Regions from separate parts of the Microbulbifer epialgicus genome, predicted to be linked through region 1. Evidence: predicted binding sites of a transcription regulator. Region 1 holds the regulator's gene; the other holds the start of a gene.
What was found. The regulator PhoB, encoded in region 1, activates phosphate uptake and scavenging genes when phosphate is short. The targets are predictions, from matches to a motif close to TGTCATAAANNTGTAACA.
Positions count from the first base shown of each region.

Region 2: ACCI49_RS06725 (phosphatase PAP2 family protein) is a predicted target of PhoB. The motif match lies at 7,141-7,158, and genes of this name have one in related genera.

Region 1 covers NZ_JBGMEK010000008.1:37,772-47,513, reverse strand. The annotation lists gene ACCI49_RS05665 (NAD-dependent epimerase/dehydratase family protein) at 1-462, opposite strand, end outside; gene ACCI49_RS05660 (GlsB/YeaQ/YmgE family stress response membrane protein) at 687-947, opposite strand; gene ACCI49_RS05655 (hydrogen peroxide-inducible genes activator) at 1,137-2,060, shown strand; gene recG (ATP-dependent DNA helicase RecG) at 2,039-4,141, shown strand; gene ACCI49_RS05645 (dicarboxylate/amino acid:cation symporter) at 4,153-5,472, opposite strand; gene ACCI49_RS05640 (chorismate--pyruvate lyase family protein) at 5,619-6,203, shown strand; gene ubiA (4-hydroxybenzoate octaprenyltransferase) at 6,270-7,112, shown strand; gene phoB (phosphate regulon transcriptional regulator PhoB) at 7,222-7,926, shown strand; gene phoR (phosphate regulon sensor histidine kinase PhoR) at 8,051-9,376, shown strand; gene ACCI49_RS05620 (hypothetical protein) at 9,402-9,742, opposite strand, start outside.
Region 2 covers NZ_JBGMEK010000010.1:21,913-31,654, forward strand. The annotation lists gene ACCI49_RS06680 (hypothetical protein) at 73-537, shown strand; gene ACCI49_RS06685 (PA0069 family radical SAM protein) at 902-1,984, shown strand; gene ACCI49_RS06690 (GIY-YIG nuclease family protein) at 2,308-2,625, shown strand; gene tmpT (thiopurine S-methyltransferase) at 2,653-3,291, opposite strand; gene ACCI49_RS06700 (DUF1097 family protein) at 3,622-4,176, opposite strand; gene ACCI49_RS06705 (SDR family oxidoreductase) at 4,469-5,164, opposite strand; gene ACCI49_RS06710 (DUF3301 domain-containing protein) at 5,219-5,539, shown strand; gene ACCI49_RS06715 (DUF1653 domain-containing protein) at 5,554-5,793, shown strand; gene ACCI49_RS06720 (saccharopine dehydrogenase family protein) at 5,938-7,005, shown strand; gene ACCI49_RS06725 (phosphatase PAP2 family protein) at 7,235-7,741, shown strand; gene ACCI49_RS06730 (MJ1255/VC2487 family glycosyltransferase) at 7,738-8,811, shown strand; gene ACCI49_RS06735 (acyl-CoA dehydrogenase family protein) at 8,979-9,742, shown strand, end outside.

The DNA of each region.
Region 1 (9,742 bases):
ACGAATAATATCCTCCGCCGCCAGTAATGCTTCCCCCTGAAAGCCACTTAGGGCCGGCGGTGTCAGCTCATCAATAAAGTCGTCCCCACTCTGGCCATAAACTCGAGTAGAAGAAACCCAAAGTACCAGGCGCGGTGGTTTGGGCAGGTGCGGAATCGCCTCACTGAGAGACTTGGCAGTTTCTACATAGGCGCGCTGGTAGCCACTAGGACTATGTTCATCCGGGGTGAATGTTGCGAGGACAATATCGGCACCATCTGCCAATAGACGCTCTATGTCCCCCGCCTTGGTAGCATCCCCCCTGCGCCAGTTAACGACATCCGCACGGCGCTTGCTCGCCAAGGCTACCAGCGGATTGCGTCGCATTCCGTATACACTGTACTTTTTGCGGTCGATATTTAGCGCAAGACGCGCTCCGAGGTCACCACACCCAAGGATCCAAAGCTTTTCTTGTTGTGTCATATAGTTCTCAGCGAAACAGCGCCTGAAGCCACGCCGTTCGCCATATTCCCTTGCTTTTGTGCTGTTGACTCCTGTTGGAGAAACCCTTGGGCCAGAACCCTTGTGGTCACTCCATCTTCAGGCCACTCCAAATTAACCCGCAATCGTTTGCGGCGCCACCATCCATGGATTACAACGCGGAATACCCTGTACCCCGCAACTTAATCTGCCGCTCTGATTTTGAACTAACTTCCGCGCCGTTTGAGTAAACGGTAAACAGCAAGAAAGATTATCGCACCAATGGTTGCTGTTATTATGTCTCCAAATCTGAAGCCGGTCACTGGTCCGCCGAAGCCGATTAAGGCGCCCAGCCAACCTCCGATAAAGGCACCGATAATGCCGATTACCATGGTTACGATCCAGCCACCAGGATCTTTCCCCGGCATAATCCACTTCGCCAAAGCGCCGGCAATCAACCCAAGAATGATCCAGGAAAGAACGCCCATGACATTTCTCCGTTCAGTGTGCCCCCATAAGATATAGCAAAATTTTGCGCCTCAATCCCCTATCGGCTCCTAGAATTGGTAAATTTTTCCAACTTTCAGAAACCATTGGCCGGGTGAGAGATGGTATTGGCCAGCAGCTATTATTTATGAATAATAGCTATCACCTGAGACCATTTGATTGCCTTTACCATGACTCTCAATGAATTGCGCTACATAGTCACTCTCGCCCAGGAACAGCACTTCGGCCGCGCTGCCGAGCGCTGTTACGTGAGTCAGCCAACCCTGTCCATCGCCGTTAAGAAGCTGGAGAAGGAACTCGGTGTGGCGCTGTTTGAGCGCTCCAAGACCCGGGTAAAGGCAACCCCATTGGGAGAGCGCATTGTCGCCCAGGCCCAACTGGTGCTGGAACAATCGGCAGCAATTAAGGACATCGCCAGCGCAGGCAAAGACCAGCTGGCAAGCCCACTCTCCGTGGGTGCGATCTTTACCATTGGCCCCTATCTATTCCCGCATTTTATTCCTCAGCTGCAACACCTGGCACCGGATATGCCCCTATACGTAGAGGAGGGCTATACCGCCACACTGCGCCAGCGGCTGCGTAAAGGGGAGTTGGACGCAATTATTATCGCTCTGCCATTTACTGAGCCGGATGTGGTCACGCAGCCCCTCTATGACGAGCCCTTTGTGGTGCTGATGCCTGCGGGGCACCCACTGGCAAAGTTTGAGAGTATCGACCCAGACCAACTCACCGAAGACAACGTCCTGCTGCTGGGAGAGGGCCACTGCTTTCGCGATCAAGTTCTCGAGGCCTGCCCACACTTGCAGCTAACTATGGAGAAAGAAGTCGGCTCAGGAGGCATCCGCACTGCGGCTGACGGCAGCTCGCTAGAGACTCTGCGCCACATGGTTGCCTCTGGGCTCGGCATCACCGTGTTGCCGTTGTCTGCCGCCACAGCTTCACAATATGCGACTGGACTATTGGAAACCCGCCCCTTCGCAGCTCCTGGACCACGCCGCACAGTAGCCCTGGCCTGGCGCGCCAGCTTCCCGCGTCACCGCGCTATCGATATCCTGCGTGAGGCTATCAGCCAGTGTCATCTGATCGAGCCCTAGCCAGCCTCGCAGAGCAGCCTGTCACTGTCCTCAAGGGGGTGGGGGACAAATTTGCCCAGGTGCTGGCGAAGCTACATATCCACTCGCTGCAGGATCTTCTGTTCCACCTGCCACTGCGCTACCAGGACCGCACTCGTGTAGTACCGGTTGCCGGGCTAACCATAGGCATGGATGCAGTTATCGAAGGCGAGGTGACCGCCGCAGATATTGTCTTCGGTCGCCGGCGCAGCCTGGTTGTGAAGCTACAGGACATGAGTGGCAGTATCACCCTGCGTTTTTTCCACTTTTCTGCAGCGCAAAAAAACCGCTTTGCCCGCGGCGTACGCCTGCGCTGCTTCGGCGAGGCTCGCCGCGGCGCCGCCGGACTGGAACTCTACCATCCAGAAACTGAGGTAGTAGGAAGCGAGAACAGTACCACTGAAGACACCCTCACCCCGGTATATCCTTTGACCGAGGGTGTGAGCCAAGGGCGCATGCGCGGGCTGATGCAGCAAGCCGTGACATTCTTACGAGGTGGAGCCGTCACCGAGTTAATCCCCACAGAATTATTACCCAAGGCATTGCGTTACCCCCTCAGGGATGCCCTGATTTACCTGCACTCACCGCCAGCCGGGACTCATCTGGAACAGCTCGGCGCTGGTGTACACCCAGCACAGCAACGCTTGGCGCTGGAAGAGTTACTCGCCCACCATTTAAGCTTGCTGGAGCTGCGACGCAATAGCGCCAGGGTTGCAGCGCCGCCACTACCGGTGAACAAATCCCTGGAGAGGGATTTCCTCTCGCGCCTGCCATTCTCACTCACCGGCGCGCAGCAGCGTGTATGCGAGGAAATCACCGAGGATCTCGCCCAGGAAACCCCTATGATGCGCCTGCTGCAGGGAGATGTCGGTGCCGGCAAAACCCTGGTAGCGGCCATGGCTGCACTTAAGGGCATAGGCGCCGGAGCCCAGGTGGCTGTGATGGCGCCCACCGAAATTCTCGCTGAGCAGCACAGGATTAATTTCTGTAACTGGCTCGAACCTCTCGGAGTGCAAGTTGCCCAGCTGACCGGCAACTTGAGAGCCGCTGAGCGTCGCGAGCAGTTGGCTAAAGTAGCCAGTGGTGAGGCGCAACTGGTGGTGGGGACCCATGCGCTTTTCCAGGAAGAAGTGGTTTTCCACAACTTAGTGCTGGTAATTATCGATGAACAGCACCGCTTCGGTGTACGCCAGCGCCTGGAGCTTCGTGAGAAGGGCGCTGCCAGCGGTGCCACCGGCCGGCTGCAGCCTCATCAGTTGATCATGACCGCAACCCCAATCCCTCGCACCCTGGCCATGTCCGCCTTTGCCGACCTGGACTGTTCCATCATTGATGAGTTACCGCCGGGGAGGCAGCCCATTAGTACCGTGGCAATTTCCAATGATCGCCGAGACCAAGTGATGGAGCGAGTGCACAGCGCCATTGCCGCGGGCCGTCAGGCCTACTGGGTCTGCACTCTGATCGAGGAATCCGAGAGCCTGCAGGCTCAGGCAGCGGAATCCACGGCAGAAGAGCTGGCAGAGATGCTGGATGGCGTGCGCGTGGCGCTGGTACACGGGCGCCTCAAGCCGGAACAGAAAGATCAGGTGATGAGCGCTTTTAAGGCAGGGGAAGTGGACCTGTTAGTAGCCACCACAGTAATCGAGGTGGGGGTGGATGTGCCCAACGCCAGCTTGATGATTATCGAAAACCCTGAGCGGCTCGGCTTGGCGCAGCTGCACCAGCTGCGCGGTCGAGTGGGGCGCGGCTCTATCGCCAGCCACTGTGTTTTACTCTACGGCACACCTTTATCGCAAAATGGGCGCGCACGTTTGCAGGCCCTACGCCAGCACAGTGACGGTTTTGCTATCGCGGAGGAAGACCTGCGCCTGCGTGGCCCGGGTGAAATACTCGGCACCCGCCAGACCGGTGAGATCCAACACCGCATCGCCGACCTTCAGAGAGATGCTGATTTATTGCCACAAGTACAGAGGATTGCCGCATCTCCGGTGCTGGACCAAGAGATGCGGCGCCAGCTGATTAAGCGCTGGCTACAGAACAAGCCCCGTTTTGCCGAAGCCTAATGGAAAGCGCCTCAATGGGCGCCTATGGTGTTTTGTGAATCATTGATACTCACACTGTCATAGTTCGAGTCGTAGTAAGTCTCCTCGTCCAACGCGCCCTCACTCTTCGCCACCACGCTGCTCACCACCGCGTCGCCAGTGATATTCACAGCCGTGCGCACCATATCCAGCAGGCGATCGACGCCAATTACTATGGCGATCCCCTCCAGCGGCAAACCCACCTGTTGCAGTACCATACCCAGCATAATCAGGCCCACACCGGGTACTCCAGCAGTCCCGATAGAGGCCAGGGTCGCAGTAATAATCACGGTCAGGTAACCGGTAAGGCCAATCTCCACACCAAAGAACTGGGCAATAAAGACCGTGGCAACCCCCTGCATGATTGCGGTGCCATCCATATTGATTGTCGCACCGAGAGGCACGGTAAAGGCGGCAACCTTGTTATCTACCCCTAAGCGCTTCTCTACCGTCGACAAGGTTACCGGAATGGTGGCCGCAGAAGAGGCAGTGCTAAAGGCAAATACCATGGTGGAACGCATTTTCTTGAGCAGCTCCAGCGGGTTGAGACCGCTCAGCAGCTTCAACAAAATCGAATAAACTCCCAGAGCGTGCAAGAGCAGGGCACCTAACACCACCAGGAAATACTTCCCAAGCTGAAGCAAACCGCCAAAACCCAGGTCCGCAAAGGTTTTCGCCAATAGCGCAAAAACTCCGTAGGGTGCAAAAACCATCAGTACCCCAACCATGCGCAGTACAACCGTGTTGAGGTCGTTAAAGAAGGCCGCGATTCGCTGGCCTGGTTCTCCGCAACGGGAGATGGCATACCCCATCAACAGGGCAAATACGATAATCTGCAGCATATTGCCTTCGGCCATCGCTGCCACTGGATTTGTGGGGAAAATATTTACCAGCACATCGGACAGCGGCGGAGACTCTTTTGGCTGGAAAGTAGAGCTTGCCGCAGCTGCAGCCTCGTTCACACCGATACCGGGCTGGAATACCAGTGCCAGACACAGAGCCAGAGTGATAGCCACCGCTGTGGTCAGCATATAGAGCAGAACCGTTTTGCCCGCCAACGGCCCGATACGGCTTCCCTCTGAGAGTGCACAGGCGCCACTGATCAAGGAAACCAGCACCAGCGGTACCACCATCAGCTTCAGCGAGGCGATAAAGATACGACCGATAATGTCAAACAGGCCCTCGGTCAGATAGAGATTGATGGCATTGGTCACACCCGCACCAAGCAACTGGCTGCTGTTCAGGAAATTGAACAAGACTCCCAGAATAATGCCGGCAATCATCCCCACCAAAATTTTGGTAGTAAGCCCCATAACAAGCTTCTCTCTATAGATTCGTTGTTTTCATTGCAGCGAGCACTATATCCATTGCCGCCCCAGGGAGCAAAAGTGCAACAGGGTGAGGCCAGCCGCCAGCGGGCAAGGTACAATGCCCTCTTTTCCAGACTGCGGAGTTATCGTTGCACCAATCTCCATATGTACCCACCGGCGATTGGCGTGGGCAGCCACTAGAAGCGACACAGCCTCAGCCCCCTGCGCCGCTATTACCCTGGCTGGAATATTCGGGTTCGCTGACTGCCGCCTTAAAACATCTGAGCGATGGGGATTTTCACGTAAAGGTACTCAACCAGGGCTGGCAACTCCCCCGTGCAGAGGAATGCCATGTACTCAAACTGCATGAGCACAGCCGTGCCCTGGTAAGAGAAGTACTGCTGTATGGCCGTGGCCAGCCTTGGGTCTATGCACGCAGTGTACTGCCCTTACGCAGCCTGCAGGGCAAGTCCCGCAATTTGCGCAGTCTGAATGACCAGCCGCTGGGGGAATTGTTGTTCAGCGAACCGGGAATTCGCCGTAGCGACATCCAATTTAATCGCCTGCAACGCAACCCCAGGCTTCAGCCAGAGGTGCTCTGCGGTGAGCATGAAAATGCCTGGGGACGACGCTCAACTTTCTGGCTGCGGGATAAGCCTCTGTTGGTAGCCGAGACTTTCCTCTCGGCCTTCCAACCTGAAGGGCCTCCCACAGCAACTGTAATCAATAACTAGACACCTGGAGAGAGGAGAGAGTCCACCGTGATCAGCCAACAGATTGCTACCCGCTGGCCTTCAGTGATGCCCTATTGGCAGTTGGCGAGAATGGACAAGCCTATCGGCTCACTCCTGCTTTTATGGCCCACCTGGGCAGCACTGTGGCTCGCTGCTGGTGGCTGGCCGGGGTTGCACCTGTTTGCAGTATTCACTTTTGGAGTCATCTTGATGCGTGCTGCCGGCTGCGCGGTAAACGACTTCGCGGATCGCGAAATTGACGGCCGTGTAAAACGTACTGCAGAGAGACCCCTGGCCAGCGGCGCCATCACACCTCGCGCTGCTCTGGGTTTGTTTGCCGGGCTCAGCCTGGTGGCGTTTGCCCTGGTACTGACCACCAACAAACTGACCATTCTGCTATCGTTGCTGGCATTGGGACTGGCCTTTTGCTACCCATTTGCCAAGCGCTATACGCACTTGCCGCAGGTTGTGCTGGGCGCCGCCTTTAGTATGGGAATCCCCATGGCCTTCGCCGCAGTCACCGGAGAAATCCCCCCCCAGGCGTGGCTGCTGTATACCGCAAACCTCCTCTGGACCCTGTGTTACGACACCTTTTACGCCATGGTGGATCGGGATGATGACCTGAAAATCGGGGTCAAATCCACAGCAATTCTGTTTGGGGAGATGGATAAAGCCATGACGGCGACCCTTCAGCTTCTGGTACTGATAGCCCTACTGTTTATCGGTCAGCGCTTTAACCTGGGAGCCATTTATTACCTGTCACTGATCGCAGTAGCCGGGCTCTTTGCCTATCAGCAGTGGTTGATACGCGACCGGTTAAGAGGAGCTTGCTTTCAGGCTTTTCTCAACAATAACTGGGTGGGATTGGCGATATTCGGCGGAATTTCCCTGCACTATCTGTCGAATTAGCCTTTGACTGGGAGACAGCAAGCAACCGTCATATATTTGTCATATAAATCCCGTTTAATCCCCGGCCATAACCGGGAAATCCTGACAACAGAGCGGGCATGGCAGGCAAATGCACAGTAAAACGATCTTGATTGTCGATGACGAGGCCCCAGTACGCGATATGCTGCGGGTCGCGCTGGAAATGGCCAACTATCGCTGCCTCGAAGCGGAGAATGCCCAGGAAGCCCACGCCCTGGTCATTGATGAGAAACCAGACTTGATCCTGCTGGATTGGATGCTGCCGGACGTCTCCGGTGTCGAACTGGCCCGGCGTCTTAAGCGCGACGAACTGACGACTTCCGTACCCATCATCATGCTTACTGCCAAAGGCGAGGAAGATAATAAAATCAAAGGGTTAGAGACGGGCGCCGACGACTATATCACCAAGCCCTTTTCTCCTCGTGAGCTGGTTGCGCGTCTCAAAGCGGTACTGCGTCGCGCCGGTCCTGCCACACCAGAAGACCCCTTGAGCGCCGGCAATCTGGTGCTGGACCCCCTCAGCCACAGGGTCACCATTCAGGGACTGCCTGTGGATATGGGTCCCACGGAATTCCGTCTGCTGACCTTCTTCCTTTCCCACCAAGAGCGCGCCTACACACGCACGCAGTTGCTGGATCATGTCTGGGGGGGCAATGTATACGTGGAGGAACGCACCGTAGACGTGCATATTCGCCGCCTGCGCAAAGCCCTGGCGATGGACGGTCACGACCGCTATATCCAGACGGTGCGCGGCACAGGTTATCGATTTTCTGTGCAAACTGTCGAAAAAGTGTGACAATCCCCTTGGGTCGGCACTGACTCCCACGGAAACCTGTGGTCATTTTTCAAAAACCGCGGGGTTCCACGATGTATTGAGTGCGGGAAGGACACAGTCCTCCGTCAGGTAACACGGCAACGCTATGTTGGATCGCAGTATCGGCGAATTTTCACGATTTGTAGTTATCGCTCTGGGCTGCACCATTCTCGGTTTCACTTCAGGCAACTGGTCACTCGCATTGATTGCAGGCCTGGCCGCTTACCTGATATCCGTGCTTTGGCAGCAACACCGCTTCAACCGCTGGCTGGCCAATGGCCGGCGCGGACCCGCCCCCACCGCATTCGGAGTCTGGGGCGAGATTTACGATGATTTCTATCGTATGCAGCGCCGCCACCGTCGTGAAAAACAAAAGCTGCACGCCATGCTTCGTCGGGTACAGGATAGCACCAGCGCCCTGCGCGAAGGCATAGTGGCCCTGGAAAATGGTGACCACCTGGCTTGGTGGAACCCCGCCGCCGGTGAACTCCTCGGCCTGCAGACCAGTGATGCCGGGCAATCCCTGGTCAATTTTGTGCGTGACCCCGGCTTCGTCAGTTATATGCACAACGAAGACAGCGACTCGCGTGAACCTCTCACCCTACCTGCCCCAGGTAATGAGGCACTGCGCCTACAGCTGGAAGTCACCCGTTATGGTCAGGATGAGGCGCTGGTTATCGTGCGCGATATCACCCGCCTGCATAATCTCGAGCAGATGCGTCGCGACTTCGTCGCCAATGTTTCCCACGAGCTACGCACTCCATTAACAGTGATCGCCGGCTACCTGGAGACCCTGCAAGGCAGTGATATGGCACCACCCGCGTGGCAGCGCCCTTTGGCACAAATGGAGGAGCAGGCCGTCCGTATGACCACACTGGTCAACGACCTGCTACTGCTGGCGCGCTTGGAAACCTCGGAGCGCAGTGGTGGCGATATACCCGTGGACGTTAATGAGCTGATGGAACGGGTAGCACGGGAAGCACGCAGCTTCAGTGGTGGTCGCCACCAAATTGAGGTGCAATGCGAGGGCCACAGTAGTATCCGCGGCGATGCCAGTGAGCTACACAGCGCCTTCGCCAACTTGGTGCTGAACGCAGTGAAGTACAGCCCGGCAGATGGAGAAATCCGACTGCGCTGGTGGCAGGATAGTCGTGGCGGCCATTTCAGCGTCGAAGATCAGGGGATTGGCATTGATCCAATCCATATTCCGCGCCTGACAGAGCGCTTCTACCGGGTCGATCCCGGTCGCTCGAGGGATAGCGGCGGTACCGGCCTGGGGCTGGCTATCGTCAAGCATGTACTACTACGCCACAGTGGTGAAATGAGTGTAAAGAGCATTCCGGCCCAGGGCAGCACTTTCATTTTGCACTTCCCTGCGAGCAAAGTAGATACAAAAATAGAGAATAATTATGGAGAAGTAGCAGGTACCTGACACTTCCCCAAGGTACCAGTTAAGGCTACTCGAACTCCTGCAGCCTCACCTGTTCACCATTTTTCGTATAGCTAATTTCATCTTCCTCGTTCACCGGAGTGCTCTCCCGACGCAGGATCAGATGGTGCAGCTGCAAGTCCCCATCGCGTAACAGCAGGTGCTCATTGCCATCGTCATCTGTAGGCAGAGGTTTGGCACCTAACAGAGCATCGCGCAGAGCGCGCAGGCGGGGCACATCCTTATAGCGATTCAAGTCATTGGAAAGCCGCGCTTTCATGCGCTCACTCTCGTGCAGGGCGGCGGCAGTTTCGCGGTATTTGGCAAAAAAGAAAACCGCACCAATGGCAAAGGCCACAATTATCGTCA
Region 2 (9,742 bases), on a different contig from region 1:
GCAAGTTATCCACCCTCACTCTAGGCTCTACTGCGTTGCCTTTAGGCGCAATCATGAATAGAGAGCCAGACAATGAATACAAAAAAAGAAATACAAGAACTTCTTACAGAATTGTACAAGATAATATCTGGCCCGGAAGACTATGAACGAGATTGGGATAGACAACGGCGTTTATTCACTACCTATGCCAAAGTTATCCGAACTTCTGTAGACAACAATGGCAATCCACAGTCTCTGGTAATGGAAATTCAGGACTACCCACAAAACTTCCAAGAGTTAATTGGTAGGCAAGCCTTTTATGAAGTGGAAATTCACAATATTATTGAAGTCTTCGGTAATATTGCACATGCATTTAGTACTTATGAGGCTTGGAAAGACAGTAAAAAGACCGAGTTTATCAAGAGGGGGATCAACAGTATTCAGCTTTATAACGATGGAGAATCCTGGAGAATTACCAATATGATTTGGGACGATGAACGACCGGGCCTCTCGATCCCTTCAAAGTATAATCCTGACGCTATAGTTGAACCCATCTGAAGATAGATCGTAACTGTACCACCAAATTATTTTGCATATACGGCGGAGTGGGAAGCTAGCGGTGCTCCCATTCCATATTTAGCGAATTCCTTCCCCTAAAATATCGCAACTACATAACTGACCTGTCACGAAATGCCATCATTTACTAAAAAGAGGGAAGAAAAGAATACACTGCGCTCGGGACCGTATGCGGCATGGATGCCGATTACGAGCTTACAGGGATGTATTCACAGCGAGTATCGAGTGCAGTGTATTCTTTCCTTCTGACCCAGTAGTAATCAGCATTAACAATAAATTACAAAGCTATTCCCAAGTTCGACAAAATAATCTATGCTGTACATATATACAGCATCCCCACACAGCAATGTCAGATAAAGAAAATTCACTGCGCCTGCACAAAGGCCGCGGCGCTACCAGTAATATCACCGGGCGTTTTGCCAGCCATTCGAGCATCCTGGAGAATGATGGCTGGCAAACAGAACCAGAGCCTCTGGAGCGCTTGCCCACCGAGGCTATCGAAGAAAAAGCCAAGTCTATTATTGCCACCAATCAGTCGCCGGATATCCCCTTCACTCAATCAATTAACCCCTATAGGGGCTGTGAACATGGCTGCATCTATTGCTACGCACGTCCCGCCCACTCCTATATGGATCTTTCGCCCGGTCTGGATTTTGAAAGCAAAATATTTTTTAAACCCAACGCAGCAGACTTACTGAAAAAAGCATTGCGCAGGCCAAACTACCAGTGCAGTCCAATAGCCCTAGGAGCCAATACCGATCCCTACCAGCCTCTGGAACGGGGGAAAGAGATTACCCGCGCACTGCTTCAGGTGATGCAACAGTTTGCTCAGCCGGTCACCATTGTTACCAAAAGTCAGCTAATTCTGCGAGATCTTCCAATCTTAGCGGAAATGGCTCAGGACAACCTGGCCCAAGTGGCAGTCAGTGTAACTACACTGGATAAGGCGCTAAAAAGAAAACTGGAACCGCGCACAGCGGAGCCTGCTACTCGTCTTCGCACAATAGAGCAACTTTGCAAAGCCGGAGTACCTACAGCGGTATTGGCTGCACCAATCATTCCCGCCCTTAATGACTGTGAACTGGAAAGTATATTGAAAGCGGGACGTGATGCCGGCGCAGAGCGCGCGGCCTATATACTTTTGCGCCTGCCCCATGAAGTAGCACCATTGTTTCGCGAGTGGCTCTCTGTGCACTACCCGCAAAGAGCTAAACATGTTATGAGCTTGGTACAACAGAGTCGAGGCGGACAGGACTACCAAAGTGATTTTTCCCAGCGCCGAACTGGCAGTGGCGTTTTCGCCCAGCTTTTACGCCAACGTTTTATTGTCACCATCAAAAAACTGGGCTTGAATCACCGTCGATTATCGCTAAACTGCAGCCTGTTTCAGCCTCCACCTCAAGCTGGTGAACAGCAATCACTATTTTAGGCTGCTATTAACTACTTATTGGATTAGATGAACCCCATCTATTTCATTGTTGCCCACGAATCACTCGTACAGATACCCGAATCTGTTGGTATTTCGCAGGCTCACGCCGGTCTAAGCCGATAGCGGCATATCTTTATGCCACTTTAACTTGTTAGTTTGCGGGCTAGTAAGGAGGGGAAAAATACACTTTACTCGGGAGCGCATGAGGTATGGATGTCGATTGCGAGTATACAGGGGGTACTTACAGCATGTCACAAGAGAAGTGTTTTCTTTACTTCCTACATAGTAGTAACCACTAAACTTTTTAACCGGTGCTTTACTTAATGAGCTATTGGTTTGTCTATTTGGTTCGCACTTCCAGTGGCTCGCTTTATACGGGGGTCACCACGGATGTAGAACGCCGGTTTGCAGAGCACTGTTCCAGTGGCTCCAGGGCCGCCAAGGCATTGAAGGGCAAGGGCCCCCTCTCGTTAGAGTACCAGAAACAGGTCCCTGATAAATCAGCAGCACTCAAACTGGAAATAATGATTAAGAAGTGGCCCAAGCAAAAAAAAGAATCCCTGATTGCTGGAAGCATAGTACTCCCGGGGTTATCCGGGAGGGATGGACCAAGGAAAGCCAGCAAGAAAGACACTGCCTAATCAGAGTATCTATACACTAACGTCGGTTCATCGCCGGCTTAGCAGCCAGGCAACTTCCCGAGCGGGCACCAACCCCTTCAGACCTCCTGGTATATCTCGACTACCCAGCATTTTCAGATGGTAATCTGCAAGGTAATAATCAAACACCTGCTCAGAGCTAATCGAGAAGGGAGGCCCTGCTAATTGCGACTGTTCATATTCAAAGGCGATTAACAACTGTGGGGCAATTTTTGTAATTGCCATCAGGTGCTGAGTATACTGGCTGCGCATATCTTCGGGCAGAGCAACAAGAGCAGCCCGATCATATATCGCATCAACCGGCCCCAAGACCTGCGCTTTTAGCGCCAATATATCACCAACAAATACATCAATGTTTTCAGCGCTATAACGTTTAAGTTCATTGATCACTTTAATTCTTGGGGTCAAGCCAAGTGCTTCAAAGAGTTGCTGTACGGCTATTTCACTGAGTTCCACACCAGCAATCGCATATTCTCTTGACTTGAGCCACGCAATATCGCCAGTTTTGCCGCATAAGGGAAGAAGTAAACGGCTGCCTCGCGCCAGGGAAAGCTTCTGAAAATACTTGGCAAGCATGGGATTTCCCATCTCCTCATGGAAACCAATATCATTTCTCTCCCACTTATCCAGCCAGAACTTCTCTTCCATGTCAGCTTCTCCATGTGCACCAGTTCTTAGTATTCCCAATAGTTTAACTGCCAGCAAAATCCGCTATCAATGTTGCAGGTATTTCAGAGCGGTATCCGGCCCCGAGCCTGAGGTCGCCGGATCTGTAAATGCCAAGGCGGTAACAAAAACCATTGCCACTGTAAACATAACGCGCTTCAACATTGCTATTACCTCTGAGCAATATTTTTCCGCTTTTATTAAGAAAAGCGAGAAAACGCCAATCAATTATCCCGTCCTATTAATCCTATTTCCATTCAAAATGAAGTAAAAATTCCCTCAGGAAACCTTTTTGTATGACTCGCTGTGTATTTAACAGCTCAGGGCAAGGCGCCCAGGCCACAACCTATCGATCATCGCAGCAATAACACTGCCTACTGATATCGATGCAATCAAAATCAAATAACTATCCAGAGAGACTTCCTTTTGTGCGGCCAAAGCTACTAAAACACCGATAGCATAGCTCGGCATATTCCTCACCCCGGTTACCAGACCCATTGCCCAGGCACCAACTGCCGCAAATAACAGGGCTGCAGGTAGTGCCACAAGAAATGGCTGTAGTTGCCATCTTGCCACTACCGCTTGAGCAGCAAGACCCAATCCCAAGCCAGTAACAGCACAGGCCAGATTGTAAGCCCCAGACCCCAGAGTCCTGCCCCGGGAGAAATAGGCAACCACTCCAAGTACCGCCACCCAGGCGAGCATCCCTCCAATAAGAGCCGTCACTGCCGCCATAGATATTCCCAGCATCAGGCGTAACCCGGTTACAAGCCGGTCCTGGACTAGCGTATTCCCGCCTTCGACGCTATCAGTCGCCCCTTTCATCAATTCCACTCCGTCAGTGCCATGCTCATATTGACTGCTCATTCCTTGCCTAAAATACTCTCGGCTTCCATGTCGACTATTTGCTGGAAAGTTGCCTTACCCTCCCCAGCAATGGCATTTTCAATGTTTTCCAGGCTTTAGCGGTATCAGACTTCTTCCGCATCCTTGCCTAATATTGCAAAAGGTGAAATATAGCGCCATTCCCAGGCAGCAACTGCATCTCAAAAGCAGCACTATGTAGTCATGCGACTATTTGTACATGGAAAGGGACATTGGCGACCCGGGTAGTCGCGACATACACGGCAGAGGAATGAGGTTGCACAAGTTGGAGCCCTTACCAGGGGATCTCACTGCCGTCATAGTTGTAAAAATGGCCACTATTACTCGGTTCAGCCTGCAGCAGAATTTTTTTCAACCCCCTAACGCTCACTTCAGCTGAAATAAGTGCTTCGGGCCCACCCATGGCCGTTTTTACCCATCCGGGATGCAATGCCAACACAGTAATGCCACGATCCTTCAAATCGATCGCCAAGCTTTTCACAATTTGGTTAAGAGCTGTCTTGGAGGTCCGGTAGATGTAGCCCCCGCCAGAGCGATTATCAGCGATACTACCCACCTTGCTGCTCATCATGGCAATTAGCTTATGACTACTGGCAGCCACATTGTCACAGAAAGTCTCGGCCATCATGTAGGGGGCAATGGTGTTGGACTCCAGGACCCGCCGCCATTCCGTACGATCCACTCCACCGAAGCTTACTCTTTTGGGGCCATAGTAACCGGCATTATTGAAGAGGATATCAATAGGCTCCCCTTGAATCGCCTTAGCCACGGAAATCATTTGTGAATAGTCCGTTACGTCCAGCTGGATGGGATGTACCTCAGAATACTGCTTCCCCAGATCCTTGAGCTCAACAGCCTTATCAAGGTCCCTGCAACAGGCCAAAACTTTCCACCCATCGCTCGCGAACTGGGTACAAATTTCAAAGCCAATGCCGCGATTACTTCCGGTAATTAGTATGGTGCCAGACATTTCAACTCCTTCGATGGTATTCTTGCGCAAATCGATCATAGCAACTATAGAGCCATGTACTACTCACCTAGCGATATCTTTTGGTTCCTGCTATTGGCAGCCATTGCTTGGTATATCTGGGCCAATATGGCGGCAAAGGAACAGGTCAAGCGCGCCGCTTCCAACCACTGCAAACAGTTGGGTGTGCAGCTGCTGGATGACACCGTTATGCTGGTGAGAACCCGGCTCAAACGCGATCGCCACGGCCATATCAGCCTACAGCGCAGTTATGAATTTGAATTTACCTCCACTGGAGAACACCGATATTCAGGCATCGCCATACTGCATGGCCGCCGCATCGAGCAGCTACAGCTGTCCCCTCACCACTTGAGTTAATTGGAAGTACCCGAATGAAACGCGGCCTGTATCGCCATTACAAAGGAAACCTTTACGAAGTTCTACACATCGCCACTCATAGTGAAACTGGCGAAAAGCTAGTCACTTACCGTGCCCTGTACGGTGATTTCGGAATCTGGGCCCGGCCATTGGCTATGTTCACAGAAACCCTTCAGAAAAATGGCAAAACCGTGCCCCGCTTTCAATTGGAAAAAGCTTTCGAACTGACGGATAGCGATTTGGCTGCAGCATAATCAGCCACCAATCAAATAGATGGAAAATCAGAACAGAGAGGGCTCGAACAGGCCTTAAGGTCAAATAAATTGCACCTGGGCACCTGCTCGATATAACCTTTTCCCGCCCGAACTAAGGCCCAATTCCACTTTTAAGGACCCTCGGTGAACAATAAAAACATCATGATCTACGGTGCAAACGGCTATACCGGTGAGCTTATTGCACGAAAAGCTGTGGCCCAGGGCTATCGCCCAATTCTCGCCGGGCGCAATCCGCAAAAACTTCAACCCCTGACCGATGAACTGAATCTGGCGGCCATGGTAATTGACCTTGAGTCAACAGATACTCTAGAACGTAGCCTGCAAGATATTTATCTGGTAATTCATTGTGCCGGCCCTTTTTCCACCACGGCAGGGCCGATGATGCGAGCCTGTATCAATTCGAAAACCCACTACCAGGACATTACCGGAGAAATCGCCGTGTTCGAGGCGGCCCACAAACTGGAAGCAGAGGCCAGGGCTGCAGGGGTGGTTTTGTGCCCTGGCACCGGCTTCGATGTGATCCCCACCGATTGTCTGGCAGCAGCATTGCACAAGAAGATGCCCACGGCCACTCACCTGACTTTAGGGTTTGACTCAGACTCAGGCCTCAGTCCCGGCACGGCGAAAACCTCCATAGAAAGCCTCGGCGCCGGCGGCGCCATACGCCGTAACGGCAAGATTGAAGCTATCGGCCATGGGGAGCTAACTCGCGAGATTGATTTTGGCCGCGGCGCCAAGTTTGCCGTTTCTATCCCCTGGGGAGATGTAGCCACAGCCTTTTACTCGACTGGAATCCCGAATATTGAGGCCTATATACCGATGAGCCCACAGCGGGCGAAAAAATTGAAGCGCTTGAACAGTATTCGCTGGCTGTTGAGCACCCGCTGGATGCAAAACTGGCTGAAGTCAAAAGTAGAAAAGTCAGTGCACGGGCCAGATAAAGAGCGTCGTACTGGACAAAAGACCTGGGTCTGGGGAGAAGTGCGTAATGATCGCCGAGGAGAGCGAAAAGTAGGTCGTGTGCTCACCGCCAATGGCTACGACGTCACCGTATCGGGCTCTCTGGCAGTGATGGAGTTTCTCCTCTCTTACACTGGTGAAGGCGGTTATTTCACTCCTTCAGCGCTCTGCGGCCCTGGGCTGGTGGAAAAGTTGCCTGGCTCCAGCAATATAGAAATCAGAATCGCATAAGCAATATTTTTTCTCCCCGCGGGCAGCCCAGGTTGCCCACCTGTCCTTCGACGCAGCCCATTAATTATTGACTTGTCATTATATTCTTCAGAGAAATCACCGCCAAAACAAACCCCTCTCTCCACAAGTCGTAAAAATTACCTATTTTTGAGATTTCATTATTGCGACATCATTTGGTCAACTCCGTGCAATAATTAATTTCTATGTTGTCGGCATGCGAGACTTACCCATGAATCTGAAGAGTGTCGATGTGTCTCTGGTCCTGTATATGCTGGAAAGAGCGTCAAGCCCCAGCTCGCGCAGACGTTACCTGTGGCTATCCAAGTCTGGTGACGGCTGGCTGACCATTGCCATACTCGGCAGTTATATTATTTTAAATACCGCCACGCAGCTCTTTATCGCCGCCTGTTCGGGAGTAGCCATTGAACGCTCTTTGTACTGGGCCATCAAGAATACTGCTCGCCGCCGGCGCCCCCCTCAGGCCATTCCCGGCATGCGCCCAATAATCATCGCCCACGATAAATTCAGCTTGCCCTCTGGCCACACCTCAGCCGCATTTCTGTTTATAACCTTTATGACCCAACAGGTTAGCCTCATGTGGGGTATTGGATACCTCTGGGCCACCGGGGTTGGCGCTGCCCGGGTGGGCCTGGGCGTACACTTTCCTTCCGACATCTGTGCCGGAGCCCTGCTCGGCACCTGCGTCGCACTAACTACGAGTGCAGTCTTTTTATGAAGATACTTTACGGTGTGCAGGCCACTGGCAATGGACATATTGCCCGCTCCCGCACGCTTGCCAGGGCATTACAAAAACACCCGGAACTGGAGATTCAGTGGCTGTTCTCCGGGCGGCCAAAGGAAAAACTGTTTGACATGGAGCTATTTGGTGACTTCTGGTGGCGCGAAGGCATGACCATTGTGCACCGCGAAGGGCGCCTGAGAAGCCTTGCTACAGTTGCTCAGGTAAAGGCGCGCCATTTAATCAGAGATATCCGCGAACTGCCACTCAAGGATTTTGATTTGGTCGTCAGTGACTACGAACCCGTCACTGCCTGGGCTGCCAAATTGCAAAAGAAGCCCAGTGTAGGAATTGGCCACCAATACGCCTTCCTTTATTCAATCCCAATGCCCAGGCTTAACTGGCTATCCCACACTATTCTGCGCGCCTTTGCGCCAACAGAAAAAAGCCTGGGGCTGCACTGGCACCATTTTGATAGACCTATACTACCGCCAATTGTCCCTTCAAACCTGCAGCCTAGTAGCGACTTCGGGAATCATATTCTGGTATACCTGCCCTTCGAGCACCCAGCCCCAATGCTGGAAGAGCTTTCAAAGGTAGATCAACAATTTCTTGTGTACGGAGTACCGGAAAACTTGCCCACAACAAAAAACATCCAAATCAAGGCGCCCTCCACTACCGGATTCCAGCAAGACCTGGCAAACGCCAAGGCAGTCATCTGCAATAGTGGCTTCGAACTATTGGCCGAAGCCCTAGCTTTGGGCAAACCCATTCTGAGTCGCCCCCTCGCCGCTCAATTTGAGCAGGAAGCCAACGCAAAGGCGCTGGAACAATTGCGCCTTGCCGCAGTAGTCCCACATATTGATGCCCGAAATATCGAAAACTGGCTGGAGAATCTGCCACCTCCACTTCGCATCCAGTGGCCGAATGTAGCAGAGACCATCGCGAGCTGGATAGCCGGCGGTTGCAAGCAATCACCTGCTAAGCTCGCCGATTCACTTTGGCGTAAAGTGATTCCGAACCCTAACAATGGCCGTGCCGCCGCCTACCAACGTGTCTCCGAGTAACCCCCTCCCCATATCGCCAAGTGCATTCACACAATAAGTCATTGCCCAGCAGGATAACTGGGCATTAACTTGTGACCAGCTCTGGCGGCAGGCATTTAACCCCATTATTATTTTTTGTCGCCACGCCAAAGCGATGAAACCCCATAAAAATAAATGACGAGGCAGGTATGGCTCATCCTTTGCTCAACGAACGTGACACCGAATTTTTACTCTATGAATTTCTCGATACCGAAGCGCTACTACAAAGATCGCGCTACAGCGAACACTCCCGCGAAATTTTCGATGCAACTCTAAAAACAGCACGTACTATCGCCGAAAAATATTTCGCCAATCACAATGCCAAAGGAGATTCTAATGAGCCCAGCTTTGATGGAGAAAAGGTACACCTGATTGAAGAAACCAAGCAATCCTGGGACACCTTTGCCGAAGCTGGATTCCTCGCCGCCCACTGCGATTTCGATGAGGGAGGCATGCAACTTCCAGAAATTATAATGCGCACCTCCCTTGCTTATATAAGCGCCGCAAATATCGCCAGTGCCAGTTATCCATTCTTAACCATCGGCGCCGCTAACCTTATTCGCTCTTTTGCCAACGATTCACTTAAGGCACAGTTCCTACCGCAAATGATAGATGGCCGCTTTGCCGGCACTATGGCACTGACAGAGCCGGATCAGGGTTCCGCACTCGCCGATATCCGCACCAGCGCCGAGCCCGCCGAAGATGGCAGTTACCGCATTCGCGGCCAGAAAATGTTTATCTCCGGCGGTGACCAGTCCCTGACTGAAAATATCGTGCATCTGGTGCTTGCAAAAATCAAAGGGGCTCCTGCCGGAGTCAAAGGTATCTCCCTTTTCCTGGTACCCAAATTCCTTTTGGATGAAAACGGCCAGGTAAGTGAGCGCAATGATGTAAAGCTGGCCGGCCTACTGCA